Regions from separate parts of the Xenorhabdus budapestensis genome, predicted to be linked through region 3. Evidence: predicted binding sites of a transcription regulator. Region 3 holds the regulator's gene; each other region holds the start of a gene.

What was found. Region 3 encodes CRP, which controls carbon source genes, mostly activating them, when cyclic AMP is high. Its sites were predicted from a motif close to ATGTGANNNNNNTCACAT; they were not measured.
Region 1: cdd (cytidine deaminase) is a predicted target of CRP. The motif match lies at 5,375-5,392, and genes of this name have one in related genera.
Region 2: HGO23_RS03195 (NupC/NupG family nucleoside CNT transporter) is a predicted target of CRP. The motif match lies at 2,726-2,743, and genes of this name have one in related genera.

What each region holds. Positions count from the first base shown of each region.
Region 1 is NZ_CP072455.1:2,937,401-2,944,978, forward strand. Features, by position in the region: gene udk (uridine kinase) at 1-111, opposite strand, end outside; gene apbC (iron-sulfur cluster carrier protein ApbC) at 692-1,804, opposite strand; gene metG (methionine--tRNA ligase) at 1,985-4,012, shown strand; gene HGO23_RS12635 (CidA/LrgA family protein) at 4,147-4,587, shown strand; gene HGO23_RS12640 (CidB/LrgB family autolysis modulator) at 4,590-5,285, shown strand; gene cdd (cytidine deaminase) at 5,448-6,332, shown strand; gene HGO23_RS12650 (NAD-dependent malic enzyme) at 6,547-7,578, shown strand, end outside.
Region 2 is NZ_CP072455.1:731,025-738,602, forward strand. Features, by position in the region: gene HGO23_RS03180 (BON domain-containing protein) at 1-316, shown strand, start outside; gene HGO23_RS03185 (patatin-like phospholipase family protein) at 687-1,802, shown strand; gene HGO23_RS03190 (TatD family hydrolase) at 1,803-2,573, shown strand; gene HGO23_RS03195 (NupC/NupG family nucleoside CNT transporter) at 2,914-4,179, shown strand; gene deoC (deoxyribose-phosphate aldolase) at 4,572-5,351, shown strand; gene deoA (thymidine phosphorylase) at 5,485-6,867, shown strand; gene deoB (phosphopentomutase) at 6,947-7,578, shown strand, end outside.
Region 3 is NZ_CP072455.1:332,980-340,557, reverse strand. Features, by position in the region: gene murQ (N-acetylmuramic acid 6-phosphate etherase) at 225-1,130, shown strand; gene murP (PTS N-acetylmuramic acid transporter subunit IIBC) at 1,174-2,622, shown strand; gene HGO23_RS01380 (LysE family translocator) at 2,624-3,229, opposite strand; gene HGO23_RS01375 (YheU family protein) at 3,389-3,607, shown strand; gene HGO23_RS01370 (phosphoribulokinase) at 3,726-4,595, shown strand; gene crp (cAMP-activated global transcriptional regulator CRP) at 5,000-5,632, shown strand; gene HGO23_RS01360 (aminodeoxychorismate synthase component II) at 5,829-6,404, opposite strand; gene ppiA (peptidylprolyl isomerase A) at 6,738-7,307, opposite strand.

The DNA.
Region 1 (7,578 bases), 1.8 Mb from region 3:
ACCAACCTGAGCGCGTAATTCTCTATAAAGTGTGCTGGCAATAAGACTTTTGCCCGAAGCAGAGGCGCCTGAAATACCTACGATTGTACACTTATGTGCTTCATCAGCCATACTAGAAATAACCTGGTTAAAAAGAAAAAATAAAGTGGGAAAATAGCATTCTGTCACGCTATGTTTGGCGGATTATAAGGAGTTAGTAGCTTCTATGCCAGCGCAAACAAGATAAGCCTCGCTTTTTTCAATACGCTTCGCAGAAAAATTCCGCAACCACAGGTCTGCAAATGGAAAAATGACTTAAAAATAATGTTCAAAAACCAGTACCAAAGCGATTCACAAAACTAATCTCAAGATTATGTCCGAAATAATTCCTTGAAAATATCCCGTTAAATTTCAGATGATAGCTATAGTAGATGAAATAGAAATCACCAAGTGTAGAACAATCGCTCTGTAACAGATGATCCTGTAACAATAGAGCCATTGTTCTACGTTTTTGATATAACAATCCCTATACCATAAACCACAACTAAATGACGACAATATCAATGGAATAATCATCAATCTAATCTATTAAATCTCTCAATAAAGCCGTTATATTCTTTTATCAGTTTACCGACAGAACCGTGTATCATCCATTCAGAACGATGTACCTCAAACAGAGTATAATTGTGCACTCTTCATTTGATCACTTAAATCAAACTTCACGGAAAGAAATTTCAGTCGGTATTTTATCTCCTCGCCAGTACATCTGGGCAGAAATATTCGCAGCAATTTCATGATAAATGTCCGCAAATTCACTATCAGGCTGGCTGGTAACCGTTGGTTCTCCGCGATCAAGGTCTTCACGCAGTGAAATATGCAGAGGGATCTTGCCCAATAATTGGCATTCGTATTTTTCCGCCAGTTTTTCTGCGCCTCCCTCACCAAAAATCGGCTCATGTTGGCCACAGTGACTACAGATATGCGTGTTCATGTTCTCAATAATCCCTAGCACTGGTACGTTGACTTTCTGGAACATGACAATACCTTTCATAGCATCAATCAGGGCAATATCCTGCGGTGTTGTAACAACCAATGCACCAGTCACCGGAATATTCTGGGATAACGTTAACTGGATATCCCCAGTTCCTGGTGGCATATCGATTACCAGATAGTCCAGATCCGGCCACAATGTATCTTGTAGCATCTGCATAAGTGCTTTACTTGCCATCGGGCCACGCCACACCATTGCGTTATCATCGGTGACAAGATAACCAATGGAATTTGTCGCCATGCCATGTACCATAATTGGGGCCATGTGCTGACCATCAGGTGAAGTCGGGCGCTCTTTGGCTGTCCCAAGCATATTAGGAACCGATGGACCGTAGATATCTGCATCCAGAATACCTACTTTTGCCCCTTCCTGAGCCAAAGCCAGTGCCAGATTCACGGCCGTGCTGGATTTACCCACGCCACCTTTTCCTGAGCTGACTGCCAGAATATTACGTACGCCATTAACACCCGGTAAGTTGTTAGCTCGGCGTAAGGTACAGATATCATGGGAAAGCCGCCATTCAACACCTTTTGCATCTGTAACAGCTTGTAAGAAATGAGTTGTTTCTTCCTTCAATGTTTCAAAAGCTCGTTTCCAAACGAAGGGCATCATTAATTCAATATGTAGTATCCCATCCAGAACAGTACAGCGATGCAATGCTTTCAGAGTCACTAAATCTTGTTCTAATGTCGGATGTTTGAATGCTGCCAATATTTTCGCAACGCTTTCTCTCAGCAGGTCAGGATTGGTCTGCTCGGGGGATCGTGAGTTCATCCCGGCTCCTTTTGATTTATCTTTTTCAAGCTAAAACTGTCCGTCCATCATAGCAGAAGCAGACAGCTTACGATAAGAACAAAACAAAAGAGATGAAGTTCTCGCATTACCCTAGCGACAATGCTCCTTATCAGGTAACATCAAAAACCCTTTTCAATTTATGGAAGTCAGATCCTAACTATGTCTCAAGTCGCGAAAAAATTACTGGTGACCTGTGCGTTACCCTATGCTAACGGTCCAATTCATCTCGGTCACATCTTAGAACACATTCAGGCTGATATTTGGGTTCGTTATCATCGAATGCGCGGCAAAGAGGTTCACTTTGTCTGTGCTGACGATGCTCACGGTACACCAATCATGCTGAAAGCCCAGCAGGCTGGGATTTCGCCAGAAGAGATGATCGACAAAGTGCACCTGGAGCATCAGCAGGATTTTGCTGGTTTTGCTATCAGTTACGATAACTACCATTCTACGCACAGCGAAGAAAACAGAGCACTTGCGTCAGAAATTTATCTGAAACTGAAAAAAAACGGTTACATCAAGAATCGAACCATTTCTCAACTGTTCGATCCAGAAAAAAGCATGTTCCTGCCTGATCGTTTCGTCAAAGGCTCCTGTCCGAAATGTAAGGCGGAAGATCAGTACGGCGATAACTGTGAAGTGTGTGGAACAACCTATTCTCCAACAGAATTGATCAACCCTCGTTCAGTTGTATCTGGCGCAACACCAGAAATGCGTAGCACAGAGCATTTCTTCTTCGACCTGCCAGTATTCAGCGATATGCTTCAACAATGGACTCGCTCTGGCACCTTGCAAGAGCAGGTAGCAAATAAAATGCAGGAGTGGTTCGAAGCAGGGCTGCAACAATGGGATATCACCCGTGATGCGCCTTATTTCGGTTTTGAGATCCCTGATGAACCAAGTAAATATTTCTATGTCTGGCTGGATGCACCAATCGGCTATATGGGTTCATTCCAGAACCTGTGTGATAAACGTGGTGACCTGAATTTCGATGAATTCTGGGCGAAAGATTCCAAAGCAGATCTTTACCACTTCATTGGTAAAGATATCGTCTATTTCCATAGCCTGTTCTGGCCAGCGATGTTAGAAGGCAGCAATTACCGCAAGCCAACCAACGTGTTTGTTCATGGTTACATTACTGTCAACGGCACTAAGATGTCTAAGTCTCGCGGAACTTTCATCAAAGCAGAGACTTATCTGAAGCATCTGGATGCAGACTGCCTGCGTTATTACTACGCAGCGAAACTCTCTTCCCGCATTGATGATATCGACCTGAATCTGGAAGACTTCGTTCAGCGCGTCAACAGTGACATCGTTAATAAAATCGTTAACCTGGCTTCACGTAACGCTGGTTTCATCAATAAGCGTTTTGCCGGTAAACTGGCAGATCAGCTCGCTGATCCCACGCTGTACCAGAAATTTGTTGATGCCGCACAGGGAATTGCAGAAGATTTCACTAATCGTGAATTTGGTAAGGCTGTTCGTGAAATCACGGCATTGGCAGATCTTGCTAACCGTTATGTTGATGAACAAGCACCGTGGGTTGTGGCGAAAGAAGAAGGCCGGGATGCAGATCTTCAAACTATCTGCTCAATGGGCATCAACCTGTTCCGCGTGCTGATGACTTACCTGAAGCCTATTCTTCCGGGTCTCGCTGTCCGTGCAGAAGCATTCCTGAATACCGAACTGACTTGGGATGGTATCCAGCAACCTCTGCTGAATCATGATGTTTCACCATTTAAGGCACTGTTTAACCGTATGGATATGGCTAAAGTTGAAGCAATGGTAGATGACTCCAAGGAGAACATTGAGCCACAAAAAACCCTGATAGGCCCTCTGGCAGATGATCCAATTCAAGACACCATCACATTTGATGATTTTGCTAAAATTGATCTACGTATTGCATTGATTAAGCAGGCTGATTTTGTTGAAGGCTCAGATAAACTGCTGAAATTGATCCTTGATCTTGGTGGTGAAACTCGTCAAGTCTTCTCCGGCATCCGCGCTGCTTATCCGGATCCAAAAGCATTAGAAAACCGCCTGACCGTTATGGTGGCTAATCTTGCTCCACGTAAAATGCGTTTTGGTATTTCAGAAGGCATGGTGATGGCAGCAGGCCCTGGAGGAAAAGAAATTTTCCTGTTAAGCCCGGACAGCGGGGCTCAGCCTGGTATGCAGGTTAAGTAATCACCTGATACTCTGAGACTGATGTTCCGAAAATAGTAAGGCGGGTTTTCTAAACCCGCTTTTTAATGTGACCTATAGCACACTAACAATATTAATCGTATGATAACCCTCTTTACATTGAGGAATTATACGTTATGTCTTTCCAAAACGTACTCATGGCAGGTTGGCAATATCTGCGTGCATTTGTGCTGCTCTACTTATGCCTCATTGTAGGGAATCTCATTTCAGCACATCTCCCCTGCTCTCTCCCCGGTAGTATTATTGGCTTGCTTCTTCTGTTCTGTTTGCTAGCGCTTCAGATTATTCCCGCTCATTGGGTAAAACCGGGCTGTAGCTTATTGATGAAAAACATGACATTGCTCTTTTTACCCATCGGGGTCGGTGTCATGGAATATTATCCACAGCTCAGCCAACAGATACTCCCGATTGCCCTTTCCTGTATCATCAGTACTGTCATCGTCATGATTACCGTTGCTTACAGCTCTCATTATGTCCACCGCGAACGCGCCATTATCGGCACCAATCACAAAAAACAATTACCAGAACAGAAATCATCACAACAGGAGAGAAAATAAAAATGCTAAACCATATCTGGTGGTCATTGCCATTAACCTTGGCTGTCTTCTATCTTGCCAAAAAACTATCTGTCCGATTCAGATTTCCTATTTTAAACCCCTTATTGATATCAATGGCAGTCATTATTCCTCTGCTGCTGCTGACTCATACCCCTTATGAACATTATTTTGCCGGTAGCCGGATATTGAATGATTTGTTACAACCTGCTGTTGTTGCTCTAGCCTTTCCGCTGTACGAACAGCTCCATCAAATCCGTGCTCAATGGAAATCTATTATCAGTATCTGCTTCATCGGCTGTGTTACTGCAATGGTAACAGGTACAGCTATTGCTTTATGGGCAGGCGCTACCCCTGAAATCGCAGCTTCTGTATTACCAAAATCAGTTACAACTCCTATCGCCATGGCAGTCGCTCATTCTATTGGGGGTATTCCAGCCATCAGTGCCGCCTGTGTCATTGCTGTTGGTATCTTAGGTGCAATTTTTGGCCATAATCTGTTTAATTTCTTAAAAATTAAAACCCAGGCCTCCAGAGGGCTAGCGATGGGTACAGCTTCTCATGCCGTAGGAACTGCACGATGTGCTGAAATAGATCATGTCGAGGGTGCATATAGTTCACTGGCACTGATGACTTGCGGCGTTATTACTTCATTGATCGCGCCTTTCTTATTTCCTGTGTTACTGCATCTTTTTGGTTAGTTACCAAAAAGTGAAAAAATCATTCAAATAGTAAAAAATTTGACGTAAGTTGTTAAAATAATATCTTTGTTACATAAATTTCATTAATTATATGGAATACATCACATTATAAACCTAACTAATCATCCTAGAATAACCTTCAATTAACTTGGAGATTATTCTATGCAAGCTCGTTTTCACGCTATCTGGTCAGAAATCACGCCTAAATTGCAAAAGGCTCTATTGCCCTACATTGGTAATGATGATTTTCCAGCTATGCTGACAGCAGAGCAGGTGGAGTCAATTAAGCAGAGCTGCGGCTTTGATGATCATGCGTTGGCACTTGCCCTGTTGCCACTCGCTGCGGCCTGTTCTATTGCTCCCATCTCGCACTTTCATGTCGGTGCTATCGCACAAGGAGACAGCGGAAACTTCTATTTTGGTGCCAACATGGAATTTGTGGGCGTTCCGTTACAGCAAACTGTCCATGCCGAACAATCAGCCATTACCCATGCTTGGTTACGTGGTGAGAAAAAACTGCTATCCGTCACTGTTAATTGTTCTCCTTGCGGCCATTGCCGCCAATTTATGAACGAATTAAACAGTGGAGCACAATTGGAAATCTGTTTACCTGATCACCCACGATTAACTCTGGCTGACTATCTACCAGAGGCATTCGGCCCACGTGATTTAGGAGATACTCCCTTGTTGCTGGATAGCATTCATCATGGCTACCAGTTGGATACCAATGACGAACTCGTACTGGCTGCACTGGATGCTGCGAATCAGAGTCATTCGCCTTATAGCCAATCCCACTCAGGTATTGCTCTGATGGATGAGCAAAATCGTATTTATACCGGCCGCTATGCAGAAAATGCTGCATTCAATCCGAGCTTACCCCCTTTACAGGCAGCTCTAATATTGATGAACATGTCAGGCAGTGATTGCCGAACCATCAAACGGGCGATATTAGTAGAAGGACAAAACAATCATCTATCACAATGGAATGCGACTGAATCTACCTTAGTTTCCCTCGGCTGTAAGCAAACGGAGTGTCATACGTTCTGACAGTTCCATTGCTAAAAAATGACCATCCTGGAAGAATTTTGGGCAAAAGCGAGAAATTAAATAACATTTAATTAGCGAATTCCGCATGTTATCTCTCATTTTTGCTCATGATAGACATATTTAAGTAACATTTACTGTACTTATTTTTTTATCTTCTTAGGATCTATAGCTGATTTACCGATTTTGTTATTGATTAGTCTAAAGAGTAAGCATCATGGAACTGGAACACGAAAGTAAACGTCCTCTCTATATTCCCTACGCTGGCCCCATCTTGTTGGAATTTCCCCTGCTGAATAAAGGCAGCGCTTTTACGGAAGAAGAACGCAGCAACTTCAATCTGCATGGCTTATTACCTCAGACCGTTGAAACAATTGAAGAACAGACCGAACGCGCTTATCGCCAATATTGCGATTTCAAAAATGACGCGGATAAACATATTTATCTGAGGAATATTCAGGACACCAACGAAACTCTTTTCTACCGGCTCCTTGACGCCCATCTCAGCGAAATGATGCCTATTATTTACACACCAACCGTCGGTGAAGCGTGTGAACATTTCTCTGACATTTACCGCCGTGCCCGTGGTTTATTCATCTCTTACCCGAACCGGGCTTATATTGATGACATGCTGCAAAACGCCACCAAACAGAATGTTAAAGTTATCGTTGTCACCGATGGTGAACGTATTCTGGGTCTTGGCGATCAGGGGATTGGTGGTATGGGGATCCCTATCGGTAAATTATCTTTATATACCTCCTGTGGTGGGATCAGCCCGGCTTACACCCTGCCTGTCGTATTGGATGTGGGGACTAATAACCCACAACGCTTGAATGATCCGCTGTACATGGGCTGGCGCCATCCTCGCATTACAGGCAAAGAATACGATGACTTCGTAGATGAATTCATTCAGGCTGTAAAACGCCGCTGGCCGAATGTACTGCTGCAATTCGAAGATTTTGCCCAGCAAAATGCGATGCCATTACTGACTCGCTATCGCAATGATCTCTGCTGCTTCAATGACGATATTCAAGGTACAGCCGCTGTTGCTCTTGGTAGCCTGATTGCCGCCAGCCGTGCCGCAGGCCGTCAATTGAAAGACCAAACGGTTACCTTCCTCGGTGCGGGCTCCGCTGGTTGTGGTATTGCTGAACAAATCATCGCCCAAATGAAATCAGAAGGTTTAAGTGATGAACAGGCCCGTGCCCGTGTATTCATGGTTGATCGCTTTGGGCTGCTCACTGACAAG
Region 2 (7,578 bases), 400 kb from region 3:
ATTAGAAGATAAAGCGTTAGAGAATACGGGCCAAAAAATTGATTCTTCAATCAAGAATGCAGAGGAAAAAATTGATAACTCACTGAAAAAATTAGGTGGTTCTTTTGATGATAGTGTTATTACTGCCAAAATAAAAGAAAAGTTACTGGAATATAAAGGGATTAATAGTAACGATATTTCAGTGAAAACGGAAAAAGGCGTAGTTTATCTTTCCGGTTTTGTCAAAAATGAAGAGCAGGTTAAACGGGTGATTAGAATTGCCCATCAAGTCGATGGTGTAAAATTCGTAAATAGTACGTTAACTATCAGAAAATAAAATGTATTTTGATGGAGTGGCAGATAATAGGCCACTCTTTTTGTTCCTATTCTCCAAATAAAACCCAACCTGATTAAGCGATTATCTTTTCAAGAGCATGATATGTGCAGTCTATTCAGAGAGTAAGCAAATGCTTGCCTGTTAGTGAATTAATCTTCATTATTTAATGCAATTCTCATAAATACATCGTTTTTTACAAGCACACTGTTTTTTACGAGCACTTTGTTTGCATAACTATATACTGATAGACAGTCATATACCCAATGGATGTCAAGGGGCATCGCAGCCAACAACAAAGAGGCAACTTGAAAAACGGAGAGTATAACTCAAATTGTATTTTGAAACTGGCATTGACTTTGTAGGGGGGATTATGGGGAAACATATTCCGATTACGCTGGGTAATATAGAGCCGTTAACTTATACATCACGGATCAAGCCGGGAAAAATTGCACTTGTCTGTGAAGGTGGTGGGCAACGAGGAATTTTTACCGCAGGTGTGTTGGATGAATTTCTCCGGCTTGATTTTAACCCGTTCGAATTGTTTATTGGCACTTCCGCTGGAGCGCAGAACCTTTCTGCTTATATCTGTGGTCAGAGAGGATATGCCCGTAAGGTAATTAAAAATTACACAACTAATACTACCTTTTTTAATCTGTTGCGCTTTGTCCGGGGTGGGCATCTAATCGATCTGGATTGGTATATTGATATCGTTTCTGAAAAATCACCCTTGAATATTCCTATTGCGATGCGACATTTTGATGCAGGGCGTGAATTCTATATGTGTGCCTGTCGAGTGGATGATTTTGAAGCCAATTATTTTCATCCTGAGGAAAATAATTGGATGGAGATTATAAAGGCTTCCAGCGCTATACCTGGTTTTTATCGCAATGGCGTGACACTTGATGGCATTGTTTATCAGGATGGTGGCATTTGTGATGCTATCCCAGTAGAAGAGGCTTATCGCCGTGGTGCAGATACCATTGTGGTGGTCAGAACAGTGCCTTCACAGCTTTATTACACGCCACAGTGGATTAAACGAATAGAGCGCTGGCTGGAAAGCAGTAGCTCACAAAAGATGATTCAGATGTTGAAGCTGCATGCTAAAAGCTACTATCGGACACAGCAATTTATTGAAAATCCGCCGGATGATGTGCAGGTATTCGAAATTTATCCACCAGCACCATTGGCTACAATGGCACTGGGAAGCAGGATTAGTGCATTGGATAAGGATTATTACTTGGGGCGGCGCTGTGGGCGGTATTTTCTGGCAACTATCGGACATACTTTTGTCGGAGGTAAATTCGGGTTAGCAGAACGTAAAAGTTATGGTGTTTGTCGCAATGGCTTAAATCATGATGAAATGAACCGTAATGGTTTCAGGCACAATGGCTTTTTGGACAATATGAATAGCCCGGAGATTGAGGGAACTGAGGTGAATGATATTACCCCGACTCCACTGACGGGTATTACCATGATGGATAAGTAAATGTTTATCGATACACATTGCCATTTTGATTTTTTCCCTTTTGTTGACGATGAAACAGCAAGTTTAGAACGTGCCAGACAAACAGGGGTAGAAAAAATCATTGTCCCGTCAGTCAGTCAGGTGAATTTTCAACGTGTTGCCGATCTGGCCGCTACCCATGATTCAATTCATGCTGCGTTTGGGTTACATCCTTTGTATATCAATGAACATCATGACATGCATCTGGATGAACTGGAGCAGAAACTCAAGGAAAAGCAGTCTAACTGTGTAGCGGTAGGTGAAATCGGGCTTGATCTTTATATGCCGGAACCTCAGTTTGAGAAGCAAAAAAGCCTATTGGCAGCGCAGCTCATGCTGGCCAGAAAGTATGAATTGCCTGTGATACTTCACTCCCGCAAAAGTCACGATCAATTGGCAGCAATGTTACGAAAACACAGTGTGCCACGTACCGGGGTGATCCATGGCTTTGCCGGAAGCTTGTCTCAGGCACAGGCTTTTATTCGTTTGGGTTTTTACATTGGTGTTGGTGGAACTATTACTTATGAGAGAGCAAAAAAGACGCGTGATACGATTGCACGATTACCGCTGTCATCTCTTGTGTTAGAAACGGATGCACCTGATATGCCATTATCAGGGTTTCAGGGGCAACCAAACCGACCAGAAAGAGTTGCTCAGGTTTTTTCTGCATTGTGTGAATTGCGTCCTGAGTCTACGGATGAAATTTCCCACCAAATTTATCAAAATAGCATGACATTGTTTGCATTAAGCTAGTTTCTTTTGAGTAAAAATCAGGCAATTTTTTGTCAGGTAAAAGGCGGTCTTCCGTCTTAAATAAACATTAATAATATTTAACTGGCATTATCTTCTTATTTCTCCCTTTTTTTCCACAAAATTATCTAAATCCTTGTAAATAGCATGGTCATATGTGATGTAGATCTCATTTTCTGTTTTTATATTACTTTTTGCTGTATTAATTTGTGATGTTAGTTGCTTGTTCTTTTTTACTACTAGGTATAATCGCCCCCACACACAGTGTCAGTAGGAACTCACAAAATAACTGACATATTTTTAATTCAATTAGTGAACAGGGATTCTTCCAATGCAACTCATTATGAGCCTGATAGGGATGGTAGTGCTGATTTTTATCGCAGTACTTTTCTCCAGTAATTACCGAGCTATTAAAATCCGTACTGTCCTCGGCGCCTTTCTTATTCAGGTAGCTATTGGGGCATTTGTACTTTATGTGCCGGCAGGTAAAGACATTCTGGGCGGAATGTCAAAAGGTGTTTCCAATGTAATCGGATATGGTCAGAAGGGAACTGATTTTATCTTTGGTGGATTGGTTTCTGACAAAATGTTTGAACTGTTCGGCGGCGGTGGCTTTATTTTTGCTCTGCGTGTTCTGCCGGTCATTGTTTTCTTCTCTTCTCTGATTGCAGTTCTGTATTACATCGGCGTTATGCAGTTTATCATCAAAGTTCTTGGTGGTGGTTTGCAAAAATTGTTGGGAACATCACGTACAGAGTCTCTGTCCGCAACAGCGAATATTTTCGTAGGTCAGACTGAAGCCCCTCTGGTTGTTCGTCCTTATATCGCGACCATGACTCAATCTGAACTATTTGCTGTTATGTGTGGTGGTCTGGCTTCTGTAGCAGGCTCTGTATTGGCAGGCTACGCATCCATGGGCGTTCCATTGGAATACCTGATCGCAGCTTCATTCATGGCAGCACCGGGTGGCCTCTTGTTTGCAAAACTGATGGTGCCAGAAACTGAAAAAACACACGATACTGTTGATGCAATGTCTCTGGTTACTGCTGAAGAGCGTCCGGCTAATATTATCGATGCGGCGGCATCTGGTGCGGCATCCGGTATGCAGTTAGCTCTGAATGTAGGTGCAATGTTGTTGGCATTTACTGCATTGATTGCTTTGTTGAATGGTATGCTAGGTGGCATCGGTGGTTGGTTCAGTTATCCTCAATTGTCGATGGAACTGGTTCTGGGCTGGGTGTTTGCGCCAATTGCTTATCTGATTGGTATACCGTGGCATGAAGCAACAGTTGCGGGTTCTTTCATTGGACAGAAATTGGTTGTTAATGAATTCGTCGCATTCATGAACTTTGGTGAATATCTGAAACCAGATGACGTAGTTAAAGCAGCGGGTTTGCAGGTACTTTCTGATCACACCAAAGCGATTATTTCTTTCGCACTGTGTGGCTTTGCTAATTTGTCTTCTGTTGCCGTTCTACTCGGTGGTCTGGGTGGTATGGCGCCAAACCGCCGTGGTGACATTGCGCGTTTTGGTCTGAAAGCCGTATTGGCTGGCTCACTCTCTAACCTGATGAGTGCCACAATCGCCGGATTCTTCTTTTCTCTATAATAATTAGAGAAATCTGATTAGGAAACGTATACTAAATTGGATGCAGGTGAGTTGATCTCACCTGCATTTTATTTTTCTTAAGGCTAATAATTGTGATTAATTTCACAATGAAATGATTATCGTTGCAATTCTTATCCAATTAATGTGATTTTAAACACTCATTATTGTGTGTTGACATGTTCAAATAATGATGTTCTAAGATTTCATGGATTAAGCTGATGCCTGTCGGGGGCAGTACAAACTAAAGAAATATGTGCGGAGAGAAGGAACTCTGTTGTTGCGGGGGAATATAATCATCGCAACATCTTCAAGGAACCAAGTCCGCTCGCCAACATAAGCGTTTAAAGAATGTGTGAACTGATTGAGCCACAATAATACCGTTGGAGAGTTCTATGACCGATTTAACCGCAGCTGCTCAGCGTGCGCTGAGTTTGATGGATTTAACAACACTCAATGATGATGATACTGATGAGAAAGTGATGGCACTTTGTTATCAGGCGAATAGTCCGGCAGGGCATACCGCAGCCATCTGTATCTACCCACGTTTTATTCCGGTTGCACGTAAAATATTACGTGAACAAGGAACACCTGACATTCGTATTGCCACTGTTACCAATTTCCCACATGGTAATGATGATATTGATATCGCACTAGCGGAAACCCGTGCAGCCATTGCTTATGGTGCAGATGAAGTGGACGTTGTTTTCCCTTATCGTGCATTGATGGCGGGTAACGAACAAATTGGTTTTGACTTGGTTAAGGCCTGCAAGGATGCCTGCGCTGAAGTAGGTGTTTGGCTGAAAGTTATTATTGAAACCGGCGAACTGAAAGAAGCTGATCTGATCCGCAAAGCATCTGAAATATCAATTAAAGCGGGAGCAGATTTTATTAAAACTTCAACCGGAAAAGTACCCGTGAATGCGACACTGGAAAGTGCAGAGATCATGCTCAGTGTCATCCGTGATATGAGGGTAGGTGATACTATTGGATTTAAACCTGCGGGCGGTGTGCGTACCGCAGAAGAAGCAGCACAATATCTGGCTCTGGCAGATCGGATCATGGGTGATAAATGGGTAGATTCCCGCCATTTCCGTTTTGGTGCTTCCAGTTTATTGGGAAGCTTATTGACAACGTTAGGGCACCAGGGGCAAAAGCAAAGCAGTAGTTACTGAAAACCGTTATTTAGAACCATCATTTATTGAAAACAGTCGTTATTGAGATCAATAACGACATATTGAAGGTTTGCTAAGATAAGGTGCATTACTGCCATTCTTTTCAAATAATAATGATGATTGGGAGGTAGCTTTGTTTTTGGCACAGGAAATTATTCGCAAAAAACGAGATGGTTATCCACTGAGCGAAGAAGAAATCCGTTTCTTTATTAACGGAGTGTGTGATAACACGGTATCCGAAGGGCAAATCGCCGCATTAGCAATGACCATCTATTTCCGTGATATGACGATGGAGGAACGTATTGCTTTAACATTGGCAGTACGTGATTCCGGTACAGTTCTGGATTGGAATAAATTGAATTTGCATGGCCCGGTTGTTGATAAACATTCGACGGGCGGGGTTGGTGATGTAACATCCCTGATGTTAGGGCCGATGGTAGCAGCATGTGGAGGTTATGTCCCGATGATCTCAGGGCGCGGACTGGGGCATACCGGAGGAACGTTGGATAAATTAGAATCCATCCCCGGTTTTGACATCTTCCCTGATGAACATCGTTTCCGTGACATTATCCGGGATGTTGGCATTGCGATTATCGGTCAGACTCATTCATTGGCACCTGCGGATAAGCGTTTTTATGCAACACGTGATATTACTGCTACTGTTGACGCTATTCCGCTGATTACCGCTTCTATTCTGGGCAAAAAATTGGCTGAGGGATTGGATGCCTTGGTCATGGATGTGAAAGTAGGTTCCGGGGCATTTATGCCGACTTATGAGCAATCGGAACAACTGGCGGAATCCATCGTTGCGGTAGCTAATGGTGCGGGTTGCAAAACAACCGCATTGTTAACCGATATGAATCAGGTGCTGGCATCCAGTGCGGGTAATGCACTGGAAGTACGTGAAGCGGTTCAGTTTCTGACGGGAGAATACCGTAATCCCCGGTTATTTGAAGTCACTATGGCATTGGCTGCTGAAATGCTGGTATCAGGTAAATTGGCAGAAGACCGTGATACTGCATATCGTAAGTTACAGACAGTTCTCGACAGTGGTAAAGCAGCAGAAGTTTTTGGACGTATGGTTGCTGCCCAAAAAGGGCCGGTCGATTTTGTTGAAAACTATACTCATTATTTGCCGACGGCCTCTTTCAGCAGACCTGTATTTGCTGAAAAGCGTGTTATTGAAAAACAATGCATTGTGACAGAGATGGATACCCGGGCATTAGGTATGGCCGTGGTGGCGTTAGGAGGTGGCCGTCGTAAGGCTACGGATACGATTAATTACAGTGTGGGACTGAGTGGTATTATTGCACTTGGTTCAGAAGTCAACACAGATACCCCTCTGATGACGATCCATGCCAATAGTGAAGATGAGTGGCATACAGCGGCGGAGACTGTGCGTAAGTCGCTTGTTCTACAACAGAAAGCTTTACAACAGACGAATGTTTTGGCAGCGGAATCAAATGTAGAAACGAAAGTCACCACACAGATGGTTTATCGTCATATCAGTGGATAAACCAACATAAGCACTGAAAATAGATTTTAATAGCTGGCAGTTTCCGCATTGATAGCGTGAATTGACGCAGGAGAAAATTATGAAACGTACATTCATCATGGTATTGGATTCCTTTGGCATTGGTGCGAGTGCAGATGCAGACAGATTTGGTGACAAAGGATCTAACACTTTAGGACATATTGCGGAGCAATGTGCCTGTGGTGAAGCTGATATCGGTCGTCAGGGATTATTGAAGTTGCCCAATTTGAGCCGCTTGGGGCTGGGTAAAGCGGCAGAAGAGTCCAGCGGAACTTTCCCGATTGGTTTAGACAAAGATGCCGACATTATTGGTGCCTATGGCTATGCAAGTGAACTTTCTTCTGGTAAAGACACGCCATCAGGTCATTGGGAAATTGCTGGTGTTCCGGTTTTGTTCGACTGGGGTTATTTTCAGGACTTAGAAAACAGCTTTCCGCAGGAATTGCTGGATAAATTGGTTGAGCGCGCTAATCTCCCAGGGTATTTGGGCAATTGCCACTCTTCCGGTACAGTTATTCTGGACAAACTGGGAGAAGAGCACATGGAAACCGGCAAGCCGATTTTCTATACCTCTGCGGATTCCGTTTTCCAGATTGCCTGCCATGAAGAAACATTCGGTTTGGATAAACTGTATGAATTATGTGAGATCGCCCGTGAAGAACTGAATATTGGCGGTTATAACATCGGTCGTGT
Region 3 (7,578 bases):
TAATAAAAGGTCTTCATCAAGCAATAGATAAAAGGAATCAATTTTATTTATCAGGTGAGTAATTAATTCTATATTTATGAATATGGTGTTTACGATTACTCTGAATGAACAAAAAAAATAAAAAAACAGTCTGAAATATGAAAGCTATATTATGTGATCAGTGCGATAATTCAGTATTTATGAATTACCTAAAATCATTCCATCACATGCAGCAGGAAAAAATGATGAAAATCAATCTGAATAATCTGGTGACTGAAAGCCGTAACCCCGCCAGTGCTCATATTGATGAGTTATCAACACTCGATATGCTCAGCGTTATCAATGATGAAGACAAAAAAGTCGCCGTTGCGGTTGAGCAAACACTACCTCAGGTTGCTCTCGTAGTTGATAAAGTTGCAGAAGCTTTCCGTCAGGGGGGACGCTTAATCTATAGCGGAGCAGGAACATCAGGGCGATTAGGGATTTTGGATGCCAGCGAATGTCCACCAACCTACGGCACCAAACCGGAACAAGTGGTCGGTTTAATTGCCGGCGGGCATCAGGCAATTTTGAAAGCTGTCGAAAATGCGGAAGATAATCGGCAACTAGGCGCAGATGATCTTGGAGAGCTACACTTTAATGAAAGAGATGTGCTGGTTGGAATTGCCGCCAGTGGCCGGACACCCTACGTGTTAGGAGCGATGGAGTATGCCAAATCAGTGGGAGCAACTGTCGCTTGTATCAGTTGTAACCCTGACAGCCCGATGACCAAGCTGGCTGATATCACTATCACCCCCATTGTAGGGTCGGAAGTTGTAACAGGTTCCTCCCGTATGAAAGCCGGTACAGCGCAAAAACTGGTGCTGAATATGATCACGACAGGAGCCATGATCCGTACTGGTAAGGTATATGGCAATTTGATGGTGGATGTGGAAGCCACTAATGCTAAGTTAGTTGAACGACAAAAAAATATTGTCATGGCTGCTACTGAGTGCAGCAGGGAAACGGCAGAGCAAGCCCTGAACGCCTGTAACGGTCACTGCAAAACTGCAATTGTGATGATTCTATCGGGGATCAGTGCCGAAAAAGCCAGAATGTTATTAACAGAACATCAAGGGTTCATCCGGCCAGCGATTTCAACCGCTCGATAATCATTACCTTTTCTTTGTAGAAGTTAAATCGCAGGGGTGGTACGTGGCTAAGATTAATTCAGATATGTTGGTTGAAATTCTTCACGCCATTGGTGGAACAAGTAATGTCATACATAGTGGCAACTGTATGACCCGTCTGAGATTGACGTTACGTGATGATTCTCTGGTCGATAAGGCTAAACTGAAGCTAATGCCCGGCGTTCTGAGTGTAATTGAAAGTAATGAACAACTCCAGATTGTCCTCGGCCCCGGTAAGGCCCAAGCAGCGGCGGATATGATGAATGAACTATTAAGTTCTGCTGATCTTCCCGCCTCTGAACATCACTCGGCAAATTTGAAAGAAATTGCCTCTTCCAATAAAAAACACCTCAAAGAGAAACAAACCAGTTCAATCCATAAATTCCTTACCAAATTTGCCACCATTTTTACTCCCCTGATCCCCGGTTTTATCGCTGTTGGTCTACTACTGGGCCTTGCAACTCTGCTGGAGCAAATTTTCATTCAGGGTGCTGCACAATCCAACGCGGTATTGGTTGAAATGATCGGCTATATGAAGATTTTCAGTAAAGGAATGTTCACTTTTTTCAGTATTTTGATTGGTTACAATGCGCAGAAAGCTTTTGGCGGTTCAGGCGTTAATGGTGCCATCATCGCTTCCCTGTTTATTTTGGGTTATAACCCTGACGCCACCAGCAGCTTTTATTCTGGTATCAGCAACTTCTTTGGCTTTGCTATCGACCCACGGGGAAATATTATCGGGGTATTAATTGCCTGTATCCTGGGAGCCTGGATTGAGAAGCAGATCCGTAAGATCATGCCCGCTGATCTGGACATGATCCTGACCTCTGCTATCACGCTGCTTATCATGGGCGCAGTTACTTTTATTGTAATTATGCCGATAGGAAGTTATCTGTTTACAGCAATGTCATGGCTTTTCACCAATCTGAATGGTAATCCATTCGGTACAGCCATTTTGGCAGGGCTGTTCCTGATCGCTGTGATGTTCGGTGTGCATCAGGGTTTTGTGCCAGTCTATTTTGCTCTGGTAGAAACGCAAGGGTTTAATTCCCTGTTTCCGATTCTGGCAATGGCAGGAGCAGGGCAAGTGGGTTCTGCGCTGGCGCTATATGTGAGAGCCAAAAAAGATTCGTTGCTACGCACTCAAATCAAAGGAGCTATTATTCCGGGCTTTTTAGGGATCGGTGAGCCCTTAATTTATGGGGTGACATTGCCTCACATCAAACCTTTTGTTACCGCCTGTTTTGGTGGCGCAGCTGGTGGCTTTTTTGTCGGCCTGATTGCCTGGTTTGGATTACCTGTCGGCCTGAATACGGTTTTCGGCCCCTCCGGTGTAGTTGCTCTGCCCTTAATGACATCCCAAACAGGCATTTTCATGGGCATGGCGGTATACGGTGCGGGGCTGATTGTTTCGTATATCAGCGGCTTTGTGCTGACGTTTTTCTTTGGCAGCAAGAATATTGATTTGAGCTGATTCAGCTAATCCAGATTAATGGTACACAAGCCGCTGTCAAAAGCCCCATCACGATATTGAAAGTAAACCATGCCGTGCGGCTTTTTAACAGACGGCCAATCATAGCCCCCAAAATAAGCCATATCATCCCGGTGACTGTATTACACAATAACATCACCACGCTGATGACCAGAATGGAATGGATATATAAATCCCCTGCTAAACTGTAGCTACTGATAGCCCCTAACCCCATCATCCATGCTTTCGGGTTCAAAAACTGCAATAACCAGCCTTGATGACCTTTAATGGGTATCCCAAGGGATTGTGTAGCCTCCAGCCGTTTGTATTGTGCAGTCACCGTCTTCCAGGCCAACCACAGTAAATACAGGCTACCGAGCACTTTCAGGCCTGTGTGTATGGCCGGATATACCAGCAGTAACGCAGCAATACCAAAAGCAGACAACAACAGGACAGTTTGCATCCCAAGAACAATTCCCAACAACAGTATCAATGAGCGGCAGAGCCCAAAGTTAGCACCAGATGATGTCAGTAACATATTATTCGGGCCAGGCGTAATCGCGGAGATAAACATAAATGTACTCAGTGAGAATATCAGGCTGGCGGTCATGGCGTGCTTTATCCCTCAATTATTGACATTTCCTTTCTAAGAAAATAGCAGTATGTTATTCAGCACACAAGGCCAGTTAACAATGAAAGTTAAACTCAAAAACATCCCCAAAACTAAGCAATACCAGCAGCTAATATAATGTGATATGGAGCGACCACAATGATTATCCCGTGGCAACAAGTAGAACCCGATACTCTACTTAACTTGATCGAGAATTTTGTCTTACGGGAAGGCACCGACTACGGTGAACTTGAAAAAACACTGGAACAAAAAGTACAGGATGTAAAACGCCAGCTTGAGCGAGGTGAAGCCCTGCTGGTTTGGTCTGAATTGCATGAGACTGTCAATATCATACCTAAGGAGATGTTTCGTCCATAGTTTCATATCATTTCCGGTTCAATAACATTTCATTCAACATCTGTTTGTTTTATTGGCCTAATACTGCTGATTACGAGAAAGATCATCCCAACTTTTTAATGATAAGGAGTCTGTTCTTATGTCTTCCAAACACCCTGTCATCGCCATAACCGGCTCTAGCGGAGCCGGAACAACCACCACCAGTGTGGCATTTCGCAAGATTTTCCAACAACTCGGCATCACTGCCGCACTTATTGAAGGGGATAGTTTCCACCGTTATACCCGCCCTGAAATGGACGCAGAAATACGTAAAGCGAAAGAACAAGGCAGGCACATCAGTTATTTCGGGCCAGAAGCCAATGATTTCCATATGCTGGAGAAGACATTCTTTGAATATGGGGAAACAGGTACTGGCCGCTGGCGGAAATATCTGCATACTTATGATGAAGCGGTTCCCTATAACCAAGTACCGGGGACATTCACACCCTGGGAATCGCTGCCATCAAACACCGATATGCTGTTTTATGAAGGGTTACATGGTGGTGTTGTTACTCCGCAATACAATGTCGCCGAATTAGTTGATCTACTGATTGGTGTTGTTCCCATCGTCAACCTTGAATGGATACAAAAGCTCATTCGCGATACCAGTGAACGCGGGCATTCAAGGGAAGCGGTTATGGATTCCATGGTTCGTTCAATGGATGATTATATTCGCTATATTACGCCACAGTTTTCCCGCACTCACATCAACTTTCAACGCGTTCCTACTGTTGATACTTCCAACCCCTTCTCCGCCAAAGCCATTCCTTCTTTAGACGAAAGTTTTATCGTCATCCGCTTCCGTGGTCTGAGCCAAATCGATTTCCCGTATTTACTGGCCATGCTTCAGGGTTCGTTTATCTCCAGCATAAATACTATCGTCGTTCCGGGTGGAAAAATGGGACTGGCAATGGAGTTAATTATGGCTCCGTTAGTTCAACAATTATTGGAAGGCAAAAAAATTTCCTGAATTAAGCACAAGTTAATTATCAATAACACAGGTAACAAAAAATAATGTTACCTGTGACAAAACATCAACTATTCACCCATTTATAAATAAAAATGTAGTAAATGAGGTTCTGCAAACAGTTTTCTGGTAATTTGTTAACTGGTTTTATATGCTGAAGCGATACAGGAGAAGACAGAAACGCTTTCCTGTGTTACAAACAGAGTTACAAGCGAAACTGGCAGGTTTTATGGATCTGGCTGACTACACCGATATGTTAGCCTCCTTATAAGCCTATATAAAATTCTTACTTGTCAGTTTTTCAGCAAGTTAATATGTTAATCTATTGACTTTATAAAGCCAGCCTGATGAGAAACTGTCAGTTTCTCAGAACATAAAGGCAGAAATAACAACAGAGGATAAAGCGAATGGTTCTCGGCAAGCCACAAACAGACCCTACTCTTGAATGGTTTTTGTCACACTGCCATATTCACAAATATCCATCCAAGAGCACGCTTATTCATCAAGGCGAGAAAGCAGAAACGCTTTACTACATTGTTAAAGGTTCAGTTGCTGTTCTAATAAAAGATGAAGAAGGTAAAGAAATGATCCTTTCTTATTTAAATCAGGGGGATTTTATTGGTGAGCTTGGATTGTTTGAAGAAGGGCAAGAGCGTACTGCATGGGTGCGAGCTAAGAGCGCCTGTGAAGTAGCTGAAATTTCCTATAAGAAATTTCGCCAGTTAATTCAGGTTAATCCCGATATTCTGATGCGTTTATCCGCTCAAATGGCAAGCCGCTTACAAACAACATCGGAAAAAGTTGGAAACCTGGCATTCCTGGATGTGACAGGTCGCATTGCACAGACATTGCTCAATCTTGCCAAACAGCCTGATGCAATGACCCATCCTGATGGTATGCAAATCAAAATTACACGTCAGGAAATTGGGCAGATTGTCGGATGTTCCCGTGAAACAGTCGGCCGCATTCTGAAAATGCTGGAAGATCAAAACCTGATCTCTGCGCACGGCAAAACGATTGTCGTTTATGGAACCCGCTAGTTCCTGAAATTGCGCTTGAATTAGGCCAGTGCAGCCCATAGAGCACTGGCTTTTTGCTTTCCATCCTTCAGCTTTTCTCATCCCTTAAAAAAATGAAACCCGCTGGCGCATAAATTAGTGATATAAACTGCCCACAGCTGCTTCGTAAAAAATGGCCGTAAACAACCGCCAAAAAGAGGGATTAAATCGTTCTTCGTTAATACTTAAGAAAATTATTCAGCAGTTCATGCCCTTGTTCACTCAGGATGCTTTCCGGATGGAACTGCACGCCTTCCAAGGGGAGGGTTCGGTGGCGTATTCCCATTATCTCATCCACATTACCATCATGCTGGCTCCATGCCGTAACTTCAAAGGATGCAGGTAACGTTTCTGCGGCGATGACCAAAGAGTGGTAACGGGTAACAGTCAGCGGACGATTCAATCCCCTAAATACACCTTGTTGGTTATGGTGAATTAAACAGGTTTTTCCGTGCATTACCTCACGGGCTTTAACAACACTCGCGCCAAAAGCCTGACCAATCGCCTGATGTCCGAGACACACCCCCAGAATTGGCAATTTCCCGGCAAAGTGTGAAATGGCTTCCAGCGAGATCCCTGATTCATCTGGTGTACAAGGTCCCGGAGAGATCACTAAATGAGTCGGTGCCAATTTCTCGATATCTTCAAGCTGTAATTCATCATTACGCTTAACTAAAACATTCGTCCCCAACTCACAAAAATATTGATATAAATTGAATGTAAAAGAGTCGTAGTTATCTATTATTAATAACATAGGAGTTCATCCTACTGATTTTTATAGTTTTATATATTGCGTTGTCCTATTGGACATTATGCGTTCTGTATCACGGTAAAATTAGGTAAAGCAGCACCAACGGTAGCGGGACACTCATCATACCACATAGGCATTTTTAAAATAGGGGCAGGAGTTACCGCCAGATAGCGGCATATATTCATAGTGCGGTTTTTTTCGTGCGAAAACGATAGAGGAATGAGAGAGGGAGACGGCACTTTAAAAACTCTGAAACTTCAAAAAAGGTGTAATAATAGGCAAATACCGTCTCATTCTCTATCTTTCAGGCCAAAAAACGTGGTTTTCTCATCAAGGTTATTGGGAAACAACCTTTGCAGAAAGGATCACAATCGGTTTCACAGGAACATTTTGGTAAGGCCCAACATTTTCTGTTTTGACCTGAGAAATTTTGTCAACCACATCCATCCCTTTCACTACCTTACCAAAGACGGCATAGCCAAAATCACGCTGACCGTGGTCAAGAAAAGCATTATCAGTCACATTAATGAAAAACTGACTGGTTGCACTATCCTTATCTGCGGTGCGCGCCATCGCAATTGTTCCACGCAAGTTACGTAATCCATTATCGGCTTCATTTTTGATTGGAGCTTTGGTTACTTTCTGTTTCATATCTTTTGTAAAGCCCCCTCCCTGAATCATGAAACCGGGAATGACGCGATGGAAAATCGTATTGTTATAAAAACCCTCATTCACATACTCAACGAAATTCTTTGTGGTAATCGGTGCCTTATTGCTATCCAGTTCAAGCTCTATTTCACCTGCTGATGTCACCAGCTTCACGTGAGTTTCGGCAGCCAATGCTGGAGCAGACATTACACTGATAGCACATGCCGTCATAAGCGACACAAAAATATGTTTAAACATTGATGGTTCCTTTATTCTTGAGGTCAATAACAAAACCCATAAAACTCATTAAGTGTAATTCCCTATAGCGCTAAGTTGCAAAGATTTACCAACTTTTACGAGTAATTATGAGTTTTGCTGAAGAATATCTATCTAAGTAAATATTATATTCTCATATTCTGGGCAGAGTTTATTTTTGGAATAGCGTCTATCTTGGTATGCTTTCGTACATATTTAGGCAGGAAAAAATTGCAGAATATTCTTTGTCACGTTAGGCAAAAATAATTTCAAT